DNA from 4 places in the Ectobacillus sp. OTK genome. Region 3 is predicted to be linked to each of the others. Evidence: a T-box and tRNA genes for the amino acid it is inferred to sense, from the RefSeq annotation. Region 3 holds a T-box; the other regions hold tRNA genes.
What was found. The T-box of region 3 lies ahead of tyrS (tyrosine--tRNA ligase). A T-box ahead of a tRNA ligase gene usually reads a tRNA of that ligase, here a tRNA-Tyr.
Positions count from the first base shown of each region.

Region 1 (2,949 bases), 930 kb from region 3:
AGCAAAAACACAGGTCTCTGCGAAGCCGCAAGGCGAAGTATAGGGGCTGACACCTGCCCGGTGCTGGAAGGTTAAGAGGAGAGGTTAGCTCTAGGCGAAGCTTTGAATCGAAGCCCCAGTAAACGGCGGCCGTAACTATAACGGTCCTAAGGTAGCGAAATTCCTTGTCGGGTAAGTTCCGACCCGCACGAAAGGTGTAACGACTTGGGCACTGTCTCAACCAGAGACTCGGTGAAATTATAGTACCTGTGAAGATGCAGGTTACCCGCGACAGGACGGAAAGACCCCGTGGAGCTTTACTGTAGCCTGATATTGAATTTTGGTACAGCTTGTACAGAATAGGCGGGAGCCTGGGAAGCCGGAGCGCCAGCTTCGGTGGAGGCGCCTGTGGGATACCGCTCTGGCTGTATTGAAGTTCTAACCCGCGCCCCTCATCGGGGCGGGAGACAGTGTCAGGTGGGCAGTTTGACTGGGGCGGTCGCCTCCTAAAGTGTAACGGAGGCGCCCAAAGGTTCCCTCAGAATGGTTGGAAATCATTCGAAGAGTGTAAAGGCATAAGGGAGCTTGACTGCGAGACCTACAAGTCGAGCAGGGACGAAAGTCGGGCTTAGTGATCCGGTGGTTCCGCATGGAAGGGCCATCGCTCAACGGATAAAAGCTACCCCGGGGATAACAGGCTTATCTCCCCCAAGAGTCCACATCGACGGGGAGGTTTGGCACCTCGATGTCGGCTCATCGCATCCTGGGGCTGTAGTCGGTCCCAAGGGTTGGGCTGTTCGCCCATTAAAGCGGTACGCGAGCTGGGTTCAGAACGTCGTGAGACAGTTCGGTCCCTATCCGTCGCGGGCGCAGGAAATTTGAGAGGAGCTGTCCTTAGTACGAGAGGACCGGGATGGACGCACCGCTGGTGTACCAGTTGTTCTGCCAAGGGCATCGCTGGGTAGCTATGTGCGGACGGGATAAGTGCTGAAAGCATCTAAGCATGAAGCCCCCCTCAAGATGAGATTTCCCATAGCGTCAAGCTAGTAAGATCCCTGAAAGATGATCAGGTTGATAGGTCTGAGGTGTAAGCGTGGCGACACGTGCAGCTGACAGATACTAATCGATCGAGGGCTTAATCATAATTACACAGCACAGCATGTTATCTAGTTTTGAAGGAATATCCTTCAAACAAAATAGGTCTAGTGATGATGGCGAAGAGGCCACACCCGTTCCCATACCGAACACGGAAGTTAAGCTCTTCAGCGCCGATGGTAGTTGGGGGTTTCCCCCTGTGAGAGTAGGACGTCGCTAGGCCAGCCTTATTAGGTTGCTATGGATTTTTTAACCCCTGGAACAAAAGCTTTTATTGAAACGACTATGATCATATTCCGCAATAGCTCAGCGGTAGAGCAATCGGCTGTTAACCGATAGGTCGTAGGTTCGAATCCTACTTGCGGAGCCATGCTTCCATAGCTCAGTAGGTAGAGCACTTCCATGGTAAGGAAGAGGTCACCGGTTCAAGCCCGGTTGGGAGCTCTTGAAATATTTATTTTTTGGCCCGTTGGTCAAGCGGTTAAGACACCGCCCTTTCACGGCGGTAACACGGGTTCGAATCCCGTACGGGTCACCAACATATGGAGGATTAGCTCAGCTGGGAGAGCATCTGCCTTACAAGCAGAGGGTCGGCGGTTCGAGCCCGTCATCCTCCATTTTTATTCTCATATTGGAGGGGTAGCGAAGTGGCTAAACGCGGCGGACTGTAAATCCGCTCCCTCAGGGTTCGGCGGTTCGAATCCGTCCCCCTCCACCATTTTATTTGAATAAAGCGTTTAAAGATTGTTATACTATATGTATGAAGAAGCAGCTATGTAACAGTGGTTGTTTTTGTTATGTGTAGTAGCAAGTATCTAAGAAATGTCGAATTGTTTACCTTTACTTCTAAGAAGTGAATTCGAGGATGTATGTCTTGTAGTTAAATCAATGGGCTATAGCCAAGCGGTAAGGCAACGGACTTTGACTCCGTCATTCGTTGGTTCGAATCCAGCTAGCCCAGCCATTACGAGCCATTAGCTCAGTCGGTAGAGCATCTGACTTTTAATCAGAGGGTCGAAGGTTCGAGTCCTTCATGGCTCACATGAAAATATGCGGAAGTAGTTCAGTGGTAGAATACAACCTTGCCAAGGTTGGGGTCGCGGGTTCGAATCCCGTCTTCCGCTCCATACGGGGCCTTAGCTCAGCTGGGAGAGCGCCTGCTTTGCACGCAGGAGGTCAGCGGTTCGATCCCGCTAGGCTCCATAATCTATAAAGAAAAAAGCCTTAAATCTAAAAAGATTTAGGGCTTTTTTATTTTTAAAGGATAAAAAAGTATAAATTCTGGAGGTATTGTCTAGCTGTAGTGCTCAATCCCCCGCAGTCAAATAATCTTCCCTACAAAAAAAGTGTCTTTACAATAGGAAAGAAACATACAGGAAGCTTTTGTAAATCGGATTTGCCCGAATCTCGCGTTTTATCCATGGGTTGTTTTCCTTTCAGAGCTAAACGAGGCGCTCCAGCTTTTCTTATTTAGTAAGTATACAAGAAATGTTGAGTTGAATCATAGAATAAAGAATATTTAGAATGTTAGCAAGTAAATAGGGGGATGACACATGCGGAAGGAAATTTCGGTTATTGGGGTTCCTTTGGATTTAGGTCAAATGCGGCGTGGGGTGGATATGGGGCCGAGTGCTATTCGTTATGCCGGTATGATTGAGAGACTAGAGCATATAGGCTATAATGTAGAGGATTTAGGCGATTTATATGTAGAGCGTCCGAATCGAAATGAACCTGATGAGAACCCAAAGCTAAAAAACCTAAAGCAAATTGTGACAGTGTGTACAGAACTGGCGACGAAGGTTGATCATGTGTTAGAGCGCAAGCGCACCCCTGTTGTTCTTGGAGGAGACCATAGCATTGCTATCGGAACGTTAG
Region 1 is NZ_AP048547.1:168,035-170,983, forward strand. Features, by position in the region: rRNA gene AC6HZ4_RS00925 (23S ribosomal RNA) at 1-1,122, shown strand, start outside; rRNA gene rrf (5S ribosomal RNA) at 1,181-1,296, shown strand; tRNA gene AC6HZ4_RS00935 (tRNA-Asn) at 1,370-1,444, shown strand; tRNA gene AC6HZ4_RS00940 (tRNA-Thr) at 1,446-1,518, shown strand; tRNA gene AC6HZ4_RS00945 (tRNA-Glu) at 1,538-1,612, shown strand; tRNA gene AC6HZ4_RS00950 (tRNA-Val) at 1,619-1,691, shown strand; tRNA gene AC6HZ4_RS00955 (tRNA-Tyr) at 1,708-1,792, shown strand; tRNA gene AC6HZ4_RS00960 (tRNA-Gln) at 1,964-2,038, shown strand; tRNA gene AC6HZ4_RS00965 (tRNA-Lys) at 2,043-2,115, shown strand; tRNA gene AC6HZ4_RS00970 (tRNA-Gly) at 2,127-2,201, shown strand; tRNA gene AC6HZ4_RS00975 (tRNA-Ala) at 2,205-2,277, shown strand; gene rocF (arginase) at 2,628-2,949, shown strand, end outside.
Region 1: it has a tRNA-Tyr gene. The T-box ahead of tyrS (tyrosine--tRNA ligase) is inferred to sense a tRNA for this amino acid. The anticodon was not compared.

Region 2 (2,949 bases), 1.8 Mb from region 3:
AGGCAAATCCGCTTACCGTAAAGGCTGAGCTGTAATGGGGAAGCCCTTTATGGGCGAACTCCCTGATTCTACGCTGCCAAGAAAAGCTTCTAGCGATGGTAAATGGTGCCCGTACCGCAAACCGACACAGGTAGGCGAGGAGAGAATCCTAAGGTGAGCGAGAGAACTCTGGTTAAGGAACTCGGCAAAATGACCCCGTAACTTCGGGAGAAGGGGTGCTCTTCGTAAGGAGAGCCGCAGTGAATAGGCCCAAGCGACTGTTTAGCAAAAACACAGGTCTCTGCGAAGCCGCAAGGCGAAGTATAGGGGCTGACACCTGCCCGGTGCTGGAAGGTTAAGAGGAGAGGTTAGCTCCAGGCGAAGCTTTGAATCGAAGCCCCAGTAAACGGCGGCCGTAACTATAACGGTCCTAAGGTAGCGAAATTCCTTGTCGGGTAAGTTCCGACCCGCACGAAAGGTGTAACGACTTGGGCACTGTCTCAACCAGAGACTCGGTGAAATTATAGTACCTGTGAAGATGCAGGTTACCCGCGACAGGACGGAAAGACCCCGTGGAGCTTTACTGTAGCCTGATATTGAATTTTGGTACAGCTTGTACAGAATAGGCGGGAGCCTGGGAAGCCGGAGCGCCAGCTTCGGTGGAGGCGCCTGTGGGATACCGCTCTGGCTGTATTGAAGTTCTAACCCGCGCCCCTTATCGGGGCGGGAGACAGTGTCAGGTGGGCAGTTTGACTGGGGCGGTCGCCTCCTAAAGTGTAACGGAGGCGCCCAAAGGTTCCCTCAGAATGGTTGGAAATCATTCGAAGAGTGTAAAGGCATAAGGGAGCTTGACTGCGAGACCTACAAGTCGAGCAGGGACGAAAGTCGGGCTTAGTGATCCGGTGGTTCCGCATGGAAGGGCCATCGCTCAACGGATAAAAGCTACCCCGGGGATAACAGGCTTATCTCCCCCAAGAGTCCACATCGACGGGGAGGTTTGGCACCTCGATGTCGGCTCATCGCATCCTGGGGCTGTAGTCGGTCCCAAGGGTTGGGCTGTTCGCCCATTAAAGCGGTACGCGAGCTGGGTTCAGAACGTCGTGAGACAGTTCGGTCCCTATCCGTCGCGGGCGCAGGAAATTTGAGAGGAGCTGTCCTTAGTACGAGAGGACCGGGATGGACGCACCGCTGGTGTACCAGTTGTTCTGCCAAGGGCATCGCTGGGTAGCTATGTGCGGACGGGATAAGTGCTGAAAGCATCTAAGCATGAAGCCCCCCTCAAGATGAGATTTCCCATAGCGTCAAGCTAGTAAGATCCCTGAAAGATGATCAGGTTGATAGGTCTGAGGTGTAAGCGTGGCGACACGTGCAGCTGACAGATACTAATCGATCGAGGGCTTAATCATAAACTAAAAGCGGACGTGAGCGGTTAGCTCCGTAGGGCAAATGTTCTCAGGCAAAAGAAGCCGATAGACTTCGTTGCATGAGGTTATTTGACCAGAGAGAGCTGCGAACTGGAGCTGGATATAAAAACATTACAAAGCGCAGCGTGTTATCTAGTTTTGAAGGAATAGCAAAATTCCTGTTGACTTTATAAAAGAGCATGATATAATGATCATTGTCTCTAATATGAGTCAAGCAAATAGGTCTAGTGATGATGGCGAAGAGGCCACACCCGTTCCCATACCGAACACGGAAGTTAAGCTCTTCAGCGCCGATGGTAGTTGGGGGTTTCCCCCTGTGAGAGTAGGACGTCGCTAGGCGATGTGGAGGATTAGCTCAGCTGGGAGAGCATCTGCCTTACAAGCAGAGGGTCGGCGGTTCGAGCCCGTCATCCTCCACCATATAATTGGAGGGGTAGCGAAGTGGCTAAACGCGGCGGACTGTAAATCCGCTCCCTCGGGGTTCGGCGGTTCGAATCCGTCCCCCTCCACCATTATTTCGTGTATAAAATTTGGAATATTGTGAAAAAATAGTAGGAGATATCGTTTGATTTATCTTTGCTTTATGCAGATCATTCTAGTGAAGCAAAATTGGAACAAGCGAGCATCTAAGAAATATCGGATTGTTTACCTTTACTTCTACGAAGTAATTCGAAGAGGTAAGGCTTGAAGTAAAAGAAAACAATCTTGCGGTGAGGATTCACGTAGTGAATTCAAAGATGTATAACATGAAGTTAAATCAATGGGCTATAGCCAAGCGGTAAGGCAACGGACTTTGACTCCGTCATTCGTTGGTTCGAATCCAGCTAGCCCAGCCATTATGAGCCATTAGCTCAGTCGGTAGAGCATCTGACTTTTAATCAGAGGGTCGAAGGTTCGAGTCCTTCATGGCTCACATTTGCGGGTGTGGCGGAATTGGCAGACGCACCAGACTTAGGATCTGGCGCCTTTGGCGTGGGGGTTCGAGTCCCTTCACCCGCACCATTTACAATTGTATAGGATTGCAGTGTTTGTCATGCGGAAGTAGTTCAGTGGTAGAATACAACCTTGCCAAGGTTGGGGTCGCGGGTTCGAATCCCGTCTTCCGCTTTCATGCCGGGGTGGCGGAATTGGCAGACGCACAGGACTTAAAATCCTGCGGTAGGTGACTACCGTGCCGGTTCGAGCCCGGCCCTCGGCACTGCTTCATACAAAATATGTTCAACATATGCGCCCGTAGCTCAATTGGATAGAGCGTCTGACTACGGATCAGAAGGTTATGGGTTCGAGTCCTTTCGGGCGCGCTTTATGGGGCCTTAGCTCAGCTGGGAGAGCGCCTGCTTTGCACGCAGGAGGTCAGCGGTTCGATCCCGCTAGGCTCCACTTTTATGGAGGGTTGGTAGAGCGGCTTAATACACCGGTCTTGAAAACCGGAGACGGTAACACGTCCGTGGGTTCAAATCCCACACCCTCCTCCATTTTATATTTAGTATATTATCGTCGCGGGGTGGAGCAGTCTGGTAGCTCGTCGGGCTCATAACCCGAAGGT
Region 2 is NZ_AP048547.1:1,017,579-1,020,527, forward strand. Features, by position in the region: rRNA gene AC6HZ4_RS05000 (23S ribosomal RNA) at 1-1,385, shown strand, start outside; rRNA gene rrf (5S ribosomal RNA) at 1,627-1,742, shown strand; tRNA gene AC6HZ4_RS05010 (tRNA-Val) at 1,748-1,823, shown strand; tRNA gene AC6HZ4_RS05015 (tRNA-Tyr) at 1,831-1,915, shown strand; tRNA gene AC6HZ4_RS05020 (tRNA-Gln) at 2,165-2,239, shown strand; tRNA gene AC6HZ4_RS05025 (tRNA-Lys) at 2,244-2,316, shown strand; tRNA gene AC6HZ4_RS05030 (tRNA-Leu) at 2,322-2,405, shown strand; tRNA gene AC6HZ4_RS05035 (tRNA-Gly) at 2,439-2,510, shown strand; tRNA gene AC6HZ4_RS05040 (tRNA-Leu) at 2,516-2,601, shown strand; tRNA gene AC6HZ4_RS05045 (tRNA-Arg) at 2,631-2,704, shown strand; tRNA gene AC6HZ4_RS05050 (tRNA-Ala) at 2,711-2,783, shown strand; tRNA gene AC6HZ4_RS05055 (tRNA-Ser) at 2,791-2,878, shown strand; tRNA gene AC6HZ4_RS05060 (tRNA-Met) at 2,902-2,949, shown strand, end outside.
Region 2: it has a tRNA-Tyr gene. The T-box ahead of tyrS (tyrosine--tRNA ligase) is inferred to sense a tRNA for this amino acid. The anticodon was not compared.

Region 3 (2,949 bases):
CAGCATTCCGCATGTTAATGGGTGCCGGCGAAGATGTTATTAAAAAATATGATCTATCTGCTCTTCGTCATATTTTGAGTGTAGGTGAGCCGCTAAACCCTGAGGTTGTACGTTGGGGGGTTAGAGTATTCGGTCTGCGCATTCATGACACGTGGTGGATGACAGAAACGGGTGCACAAGTAATTTGTAACTATCCGTGTATGGAAATTCGTCCAGGCTCCATGGGTAAGCCGATTCCAGGTGTACGAGCTGCCATTGTCGATAATGAAGGCAAGGAAGTGCCTCCGTATACAATGGGCAATCTTGCGATTAAGAGCGGTTGGCCGTCCATGATGCGTGCTGTCTGGAACAACCCGGCGAAATATGAATCATACTTCATGCCAGGCGACTGGTACGTATCGGGTGATTCTGCTTATATGGATGAAGATGGATATTTCTGGTTCCAAGGTCGTATCGACGATGTTATTATGACAGCCGGAGAACGGGTAGGTCCGTTTGAAGTTGAAAGTAAGCTTGTTGAGCATCCAGCTGTTGCGGAAGCGGGGGTTATCGGCATTCCTGATCCGGTTCGCGGTGAAATTATTAAAGCGTTCATCGCGCTTCGCGCAGGCTATAAGCCTTCTGAGGAGCTCATCGAGGACATTCGTTTGTTCGTGAAGAAGGGCCTGGCTGCTCACGCGGCTCCGCGTCAAATCGAATTCCGCGACAAGCTGCCAAAAACGCGCAGCGGTAAAATTATGCGCCGCGTCTTGAAGGCTTGGGAGCTAAACCTGCCAACAGGTGACCTCTCCACGCTAGAAGACTAATAGTACTGTGAACGAGCCAAGTCTGAATGCCTTATTCGACTTGGCTTTTCTTATATTAATTAGAAAGCTGTATTTGACATGATACCGTTATCAATGGTATAAAATAAGTAAATCATGAATATTTGCGCGTTGAAAGGATCTAGTAGCAATCATTTCCCTGTTACAGAGAGCTGATGGTTGGTGTGAATCAGCACATAAATGATTACGAATTACACCCTGGAGCATTCTTCTTCGATTGAGTGTTACTCAAAAGGGGAAGGACGGCACGAGCCGTTATCGAAATGAGGCGGTGACAACATGTCACAACTAGGGTGGTACCGCGATTATATATTCAATCGTCCCTTCTTTTCAGAAGGGGCGATTTTTTTATACTTTAAGAAATTATAAATTTCCAGCTAGGAAACCATGAGACGCAGCGGGAAATTTTTAAGGATAAAGTATAAGTGCAACTGGGCTATCCCAAACCTTTACAAGGTTTGCGCCAGCCAAGTTTTCTTTATTTGAATGGAGGAGAGAAGATAATGGATATTTTACAGGATTTGGAGTTTCGGGGACTGATTAACCAGCAAACAGATGCAGAAGGATTGCGCGAGCTATTAAATAAAGAAGTGGTAAAGCTATATTGCGGTTTTGACCCGACAGCAGACAGCCTGCATATCGGCCATATGCTGCCAATTCTTATTTTGCGCCGCTTTCAGCAAGCTGGACATCAGCCGATTGCGCTTGTCGGCGGCGGCACGGGTTTAATTGGTGACCCGAGTGGGAAGAAGGCGGAGCGTCAGCTAAATGAAAAAGAAACAGTAGCAATGTTTAGTCAACGTATTAAAGAACAGCTATCCCGTTTCTTAGATTTTGAAAAAGAAGAAAATCCAGCAATTGTTGCCAACAACTATGATTGGATTGGCAAGCTTGACGTGATTACGTTCCTGCGCGATATCGGGAAAAACTTTGGATTAAACTATATGCTTGCGAAGGAATCTGTATCTGCTCGTCTAGAAACAGGTATTTCCTTTACAGAGTTTAGTTACATGATTTTACAATCATATGACTTTTTAAATTTATACCAAACACATGGATGCAGACTGCAGGTTGGCGGCAGTGATCAATGGGGCAATATTACAGCTGGTATGGAATTAATCCGTAAATCAGAGGAAGATGCAAAGGTATTTGGTTTAACAGTGCCCCTTGTGACAAAATCAGACGGCACGAAATTTGGTAAAACAGAAGGCGGAGCGATTTGGCTTGATGCAGAGAAAACAACGCCATATGAGTTCTACCAATTTTGGATTAATACCGACGACCGTGACGTTGTAAAATACTTAAAATACTTTACATTCCTGTCCCATGACGAAATTAATGAACTAGAAAAGCAAACGCAGGAAGCGCCAGAGCAGCGTGCGGCACAAAAAGCATTAGCAGCAGAGATGACGAAGCTTGTGCATGGTAAAGCAGCACTAGAGCAAGCGATCAAAATTTCAGCAGCGCTATTCAGCGGCTCTGTTGCAGAGCTTACAGCGGAGGAAATTCAGCAGGGCTTTAAGGATGTTCCATCTTACGAGCATACAGGGGAAGAGATCTCTTTAGTCGATTTGCTTGTTGCGAGTAAAATTGTATCCTCTAAGCGTCAGGCCCGTGAGGATGTATCGAACGGTGCTGTATCGGTAAACGGAGTGCGTGAGCAGGATGTAAACCGCATGATTACTGCTGCAGACCGCATTGAAGGACAATTTACAATCATTCGCCGCGGTAAAAAGAAATATTTCTTGATTAAGTACTAAGAATAATGGAGGCGTAAGTTTTTTCTTACGCCTTTTATTATTAGAGGGGAGAGAAGGATGAACATACAGCATTGGTTTCAAGAGTACGTATTCAATCCAAATAAGCTCGTAGCGGTTGGCGGGACAATTGTGAAGATTATCTTTATTTTTGCTGCGGCCCGTATTTTTTTATATTTTGCCAACATCGCTGTAGAGAAAATGTTTAAGCTTCGTTTAAAAGGGCCATTACGTCAAAGTGAGCGGCGGGAAGCGACACTTGTTAAGCTTTGTCAAAATATCCTTACCTATGTCACTTATTTCATCGCGATTATGACTGCAATCGAAGCTCTTGGCATCAATATTACAGCATTGCTAGCAGGGGTCAG
Region 3 is NZ_AP048547.1:4,752,090-4,755,038, reverse strand. Features, by position in the region: gene acsA (acetate--CoA ligase) at 1-806, shown strand, start outside; T-box leader at 927-1,152, shown strand; gene tyrS (tyrosine--tRNA ligase) at 1,328-2,584, shown strand; gene AC6HZ4_RS23515 (mechanosensitive ion channel family protein) at 2,642-2,949, shown strand, end outside.

Region 4 (2,949 bases), 1.4 Mb from region 3:
AAGTCGGGCTTAGTGATCCGGTGGTTCCGCATGGAAGGGCCATCGCTCAACGGATAAAAGCTACCCCGGGGATAACAGGCTTATCTCCCCCAAGAGTCCACATCGACGGGGAGGTTTGGCACCTCGATGTCGGCTCATCGCATCCTGGGGCTGTAGTCGGTCCCAAGGGTTGGGCTGTTCGCCCATTAAAGCGGTACGCGAGCTGGGTTCAGAACGTCGTGAGACAGTTCGGTCCCTATCCGTCGCGGGCGCAGGAAATTTGAGAGGAGCTGTCCTTAGTACGAGAGGACCGGGATGGACGCACCGCTGGTGTACCAGTTGTTCTGCCAAGGGCATCGCTGGGTAGCTATGTGCGGACGGGATAAGTGCTGAAAGCATCTAAGCATGAAGCCCCCCTCAAGATGAGATTTCCCATAGCGTCAAGCTAGTAAGATCCCTGAAAGATGATCAGGTTGATAGGTCTGAGGTGTAAGCGTGGCGACACGTGCAGCTGACAGATACTAATCGATCGAGGGCTTAATCATAATTACACAACGCAGTATGTTATCTAGTTTTGAAGGAATATCAAAATTCCTGTTGACTTTATAAAAGAGCGTGATATAATGATCATTGTCTCTAATATGAGTCAAGCAAATAGGTCTAGTGATGATGGCGAAGAGGTCACACCCGTTCCCATACCGAACACGGAAGTTAAGCTCTTCAGCGCCGATGGTAGTTGGGGGTTTCCCCCTGTGAGAGTAGGACGTCGCTAGGCTGGCCTAATAGGCTTAAAACAATTTATATTCCGCAATAGCTCAGCGGTAGAGCAATCGGCTGTTAACCGATAGGTCGTAGGTTCGAATCCTACTTGCGGAGCCAAATGGAGAGCTGTCCGAGAGGCCGAAGGAGCACGATTGGAAATCGTGTATACGTCACAAGCGTATCGAGGGTTCGAATCCCTCGCTCTCCGCCATTACATGGCCCGTTGGTCAAGCGGTTAAGACACCGCCCTTTCACGGCGGTAACACGGGTTCGAATCCCGTACGGGTCACCAACATGTGGAGGATTAGCTCAGCTGGGAGAGCATCTGCCTTACAAGCAGAGGGTCGGCGGTTCGAGCCCGTCATCCTCCACCATATAAATTGAATTTCTTATCATCGCGGGGTGGAGCAGTCTGGTAGCTCGTCGGGCTCATAACCCGAAGGTCGCAGGTTCAAATCCTGTCCCCGCAACCAAAGTGGTTCCGTGGTGTAGTGGTTAACATGCCTGCCTGTCACGCAGGAGATCGCGGGTTCGATCCCCGTCGGGACCGCCATTTGGCTCGGTAGCTCAGTCGGTAGAGCAGAGGACTGAAAATCCTCGTGTCGGCGGTTCGATTCCGTCCCGAGCCACCATTTGTTAAACTTTCTGGTTATAAAAAATATATTACGCCGGCTTAGCTCAATTGGTAGAGCAACTGACTTGTAATCAGTAGGTTGGGGGTTCAAGTCCTCTAGCCGGCATCATGTGGAGGGGTAGCGAAGTGGCTAAACGCGGCGGACTGTAAATCCGCTCCCTCAGGGTTCGGCGGTTCGAATCCGTCCCCCTCCACCATCTATAGGGGTATAGTTTAAAGGTAGAACAGAGGTCTCCAAAACCTCCGGTGTGGGTTCGATTCCTACTACCCCTGCCATTCTTGTAATGGCGGCTGTGGCGAAGTGGTTAACGCATTGGATTGTGGCTCCAACACTCGTGGGTTCGATTCCCATCAGTCGCCCCATTTAAACCTAAATCTTTACAGTGATTAGTGAATGGGTTATAATGGAGAATAATGAGGAATGTATTAATCAGAATTCACATATTGGATTCGAAGGTGTATAACATAAAGTTTTATCAGTGGGCTATAGCCAAGCGGTAAGGCAACGGACTTTGACTCCGTCATTCGTTGGTTCGAATCCAGCTAGCCCAGCCATATATGCGGAAGTAGTTCAGTGGTAGAATACAACCTTGCCAAGGTTGGGGTCGCGGGTTCGAATCCCGTCTTCCGCTCCAAAATATTCGGCGGCATAGCCAAGTGGTAAGGCCAAGGTCTGCAAAACCTTTATCCACCGGTTCGAATCCGGTTGCCGCCTCCATGCCGGTGTGGCGGAATTGGCAGACGCGCACGACTCAAAATCGTGTTCCTCTGGAGTGTCGGTTCGACCCCGACCACCGGTATAAAAAACCTTTACTATCAAAGTAAAGGTTTTTTTTTATGTAAATATAAAGAATGTGACAGCTTTTTGAACGAACGATCTTTCCGTTGGACGAGTGCTATATACGTTGGTATGATGTGTAATAGAAGATGCTTTCTGAGTATTACATGATGGAGTGGCAATACTAGAAGTAAATACAACAGCAACGGAGAATAAAGAATGAAGTCTAAACAGTTTTCTACATTATTTATGATTTTTTCGCTGGCATTTTTAATTTTGGTTGGGGTAATTGTTTATACAATTATAGGAAAGAAAACAGAAGATAAACAGGATCCATTCGCATATAAGGAGCAACAAACATTAGGGGATCAAGATGCCCCTGTCCATATTGTCGAGTTTGCAGATTTTAAATGTCCAGGCTGCAAAAAATGGGATGAGCATGTTCTTCCTCAAATCCAAAAGGAATATATTGATACGGGAAAAGCCCAGTTTCACTTTATTAACTTCCCATTCATTGGAGACGATTCTGATTTAGGCGCTGCTGCAGGCGAAGCAATTTACAAACAAAACCAAGATGCTTTTTGGAAGTTTTATGCTGAGCTGTATGCTGCTCAGCAAGATACGGATCAAGTGTGGATTACTGAGGAACTGCTTATGAAAATTGTAAAAGAGAAGCTCCCTGAAATTAATGTAAAGCAATTTCAAAAGGACTTGAATAGTCAAGCGATTCAAAAGATGGTTCAGCAGGATAGAGACTTAGCTTTAGAATTGAAGGTGCAAGGGGCTCCTACTGTTT
Region 4 is NZ_AP048547.1:605,540-608,488, forward strand. Features, by position in the region: rRNA gene AC6HZ4_RS03065 (23S ribosomal RNA) at 1-524, shown strand, start outside; rRNA gene rrf (5S ribosomal RNA) at 639-754, shown strand; tRNA gene AC6HZ4_RS03075 (tRNA-Asn) at 784-858, shown strand; tRNA gene AC6HZ4_RS03080 (tRNA-Ser) at 862-952, shown strand; tRNA gene AC6HZ4_RS03085 (tRNA-Glu) at 959-1,033, shown strand; tRNA gene AC6HZ4_RS03090 (tRNA-Val) at 1,040-1,115, shown strand; tRNA gene AC6HZ4_RS03095 (tRNA-Met) at 1,138-1,214, shown strand; tRNA gene AC6HZ4_RS03100 (tRNA-Asp) at 1,219-1,294, shown strand; tRNA gene AC6HZ4_RS03105 (tRNA-Phe) at 1,298-1,373, shown strand; tRNA gene AC6HZ4_RS03110 (tRNA-Thr) at 1,409-1,481, shown strand; tRNA gene AC6HZ4_RS03115 (tRNA-Tyr) at 1,488-1,572, shown strand; tRNA gene AC6HZ4_RS03120 (tRNA-Trp) at 1,578-1,651, shown strand; tRNA gene AC6HZ4_RS03125 (tRNA-His) at 1,663-1,738, shown strand; tRNA gene AC6HZ4_RS03130 (tRNA-Gln) at 1,856-1,930, shown strand; tRNA gene AC6HZ4_RS03135 (tRNA-Gly) at 1,936-2,010, shown strand; tRNA gene AC6HZ4_RS03140 (tRNA-Cys) at 2,019-2,093, shown strand; tRNA gene AC6HZ4_RS03145 (tRNA-Leu) at 2,095-2,175, shown strand; gene AC6HZ4_RS03150 (DsbA family protein) at 2,373-2,949, shown strand, end outside.
Region 4: it has a tRNA-Tyr gene. The T-box ahead of tyrS (tyrosine--tRNA ligase) is inferred to sense a tRNA for this amino acid. The anticodon was not compared.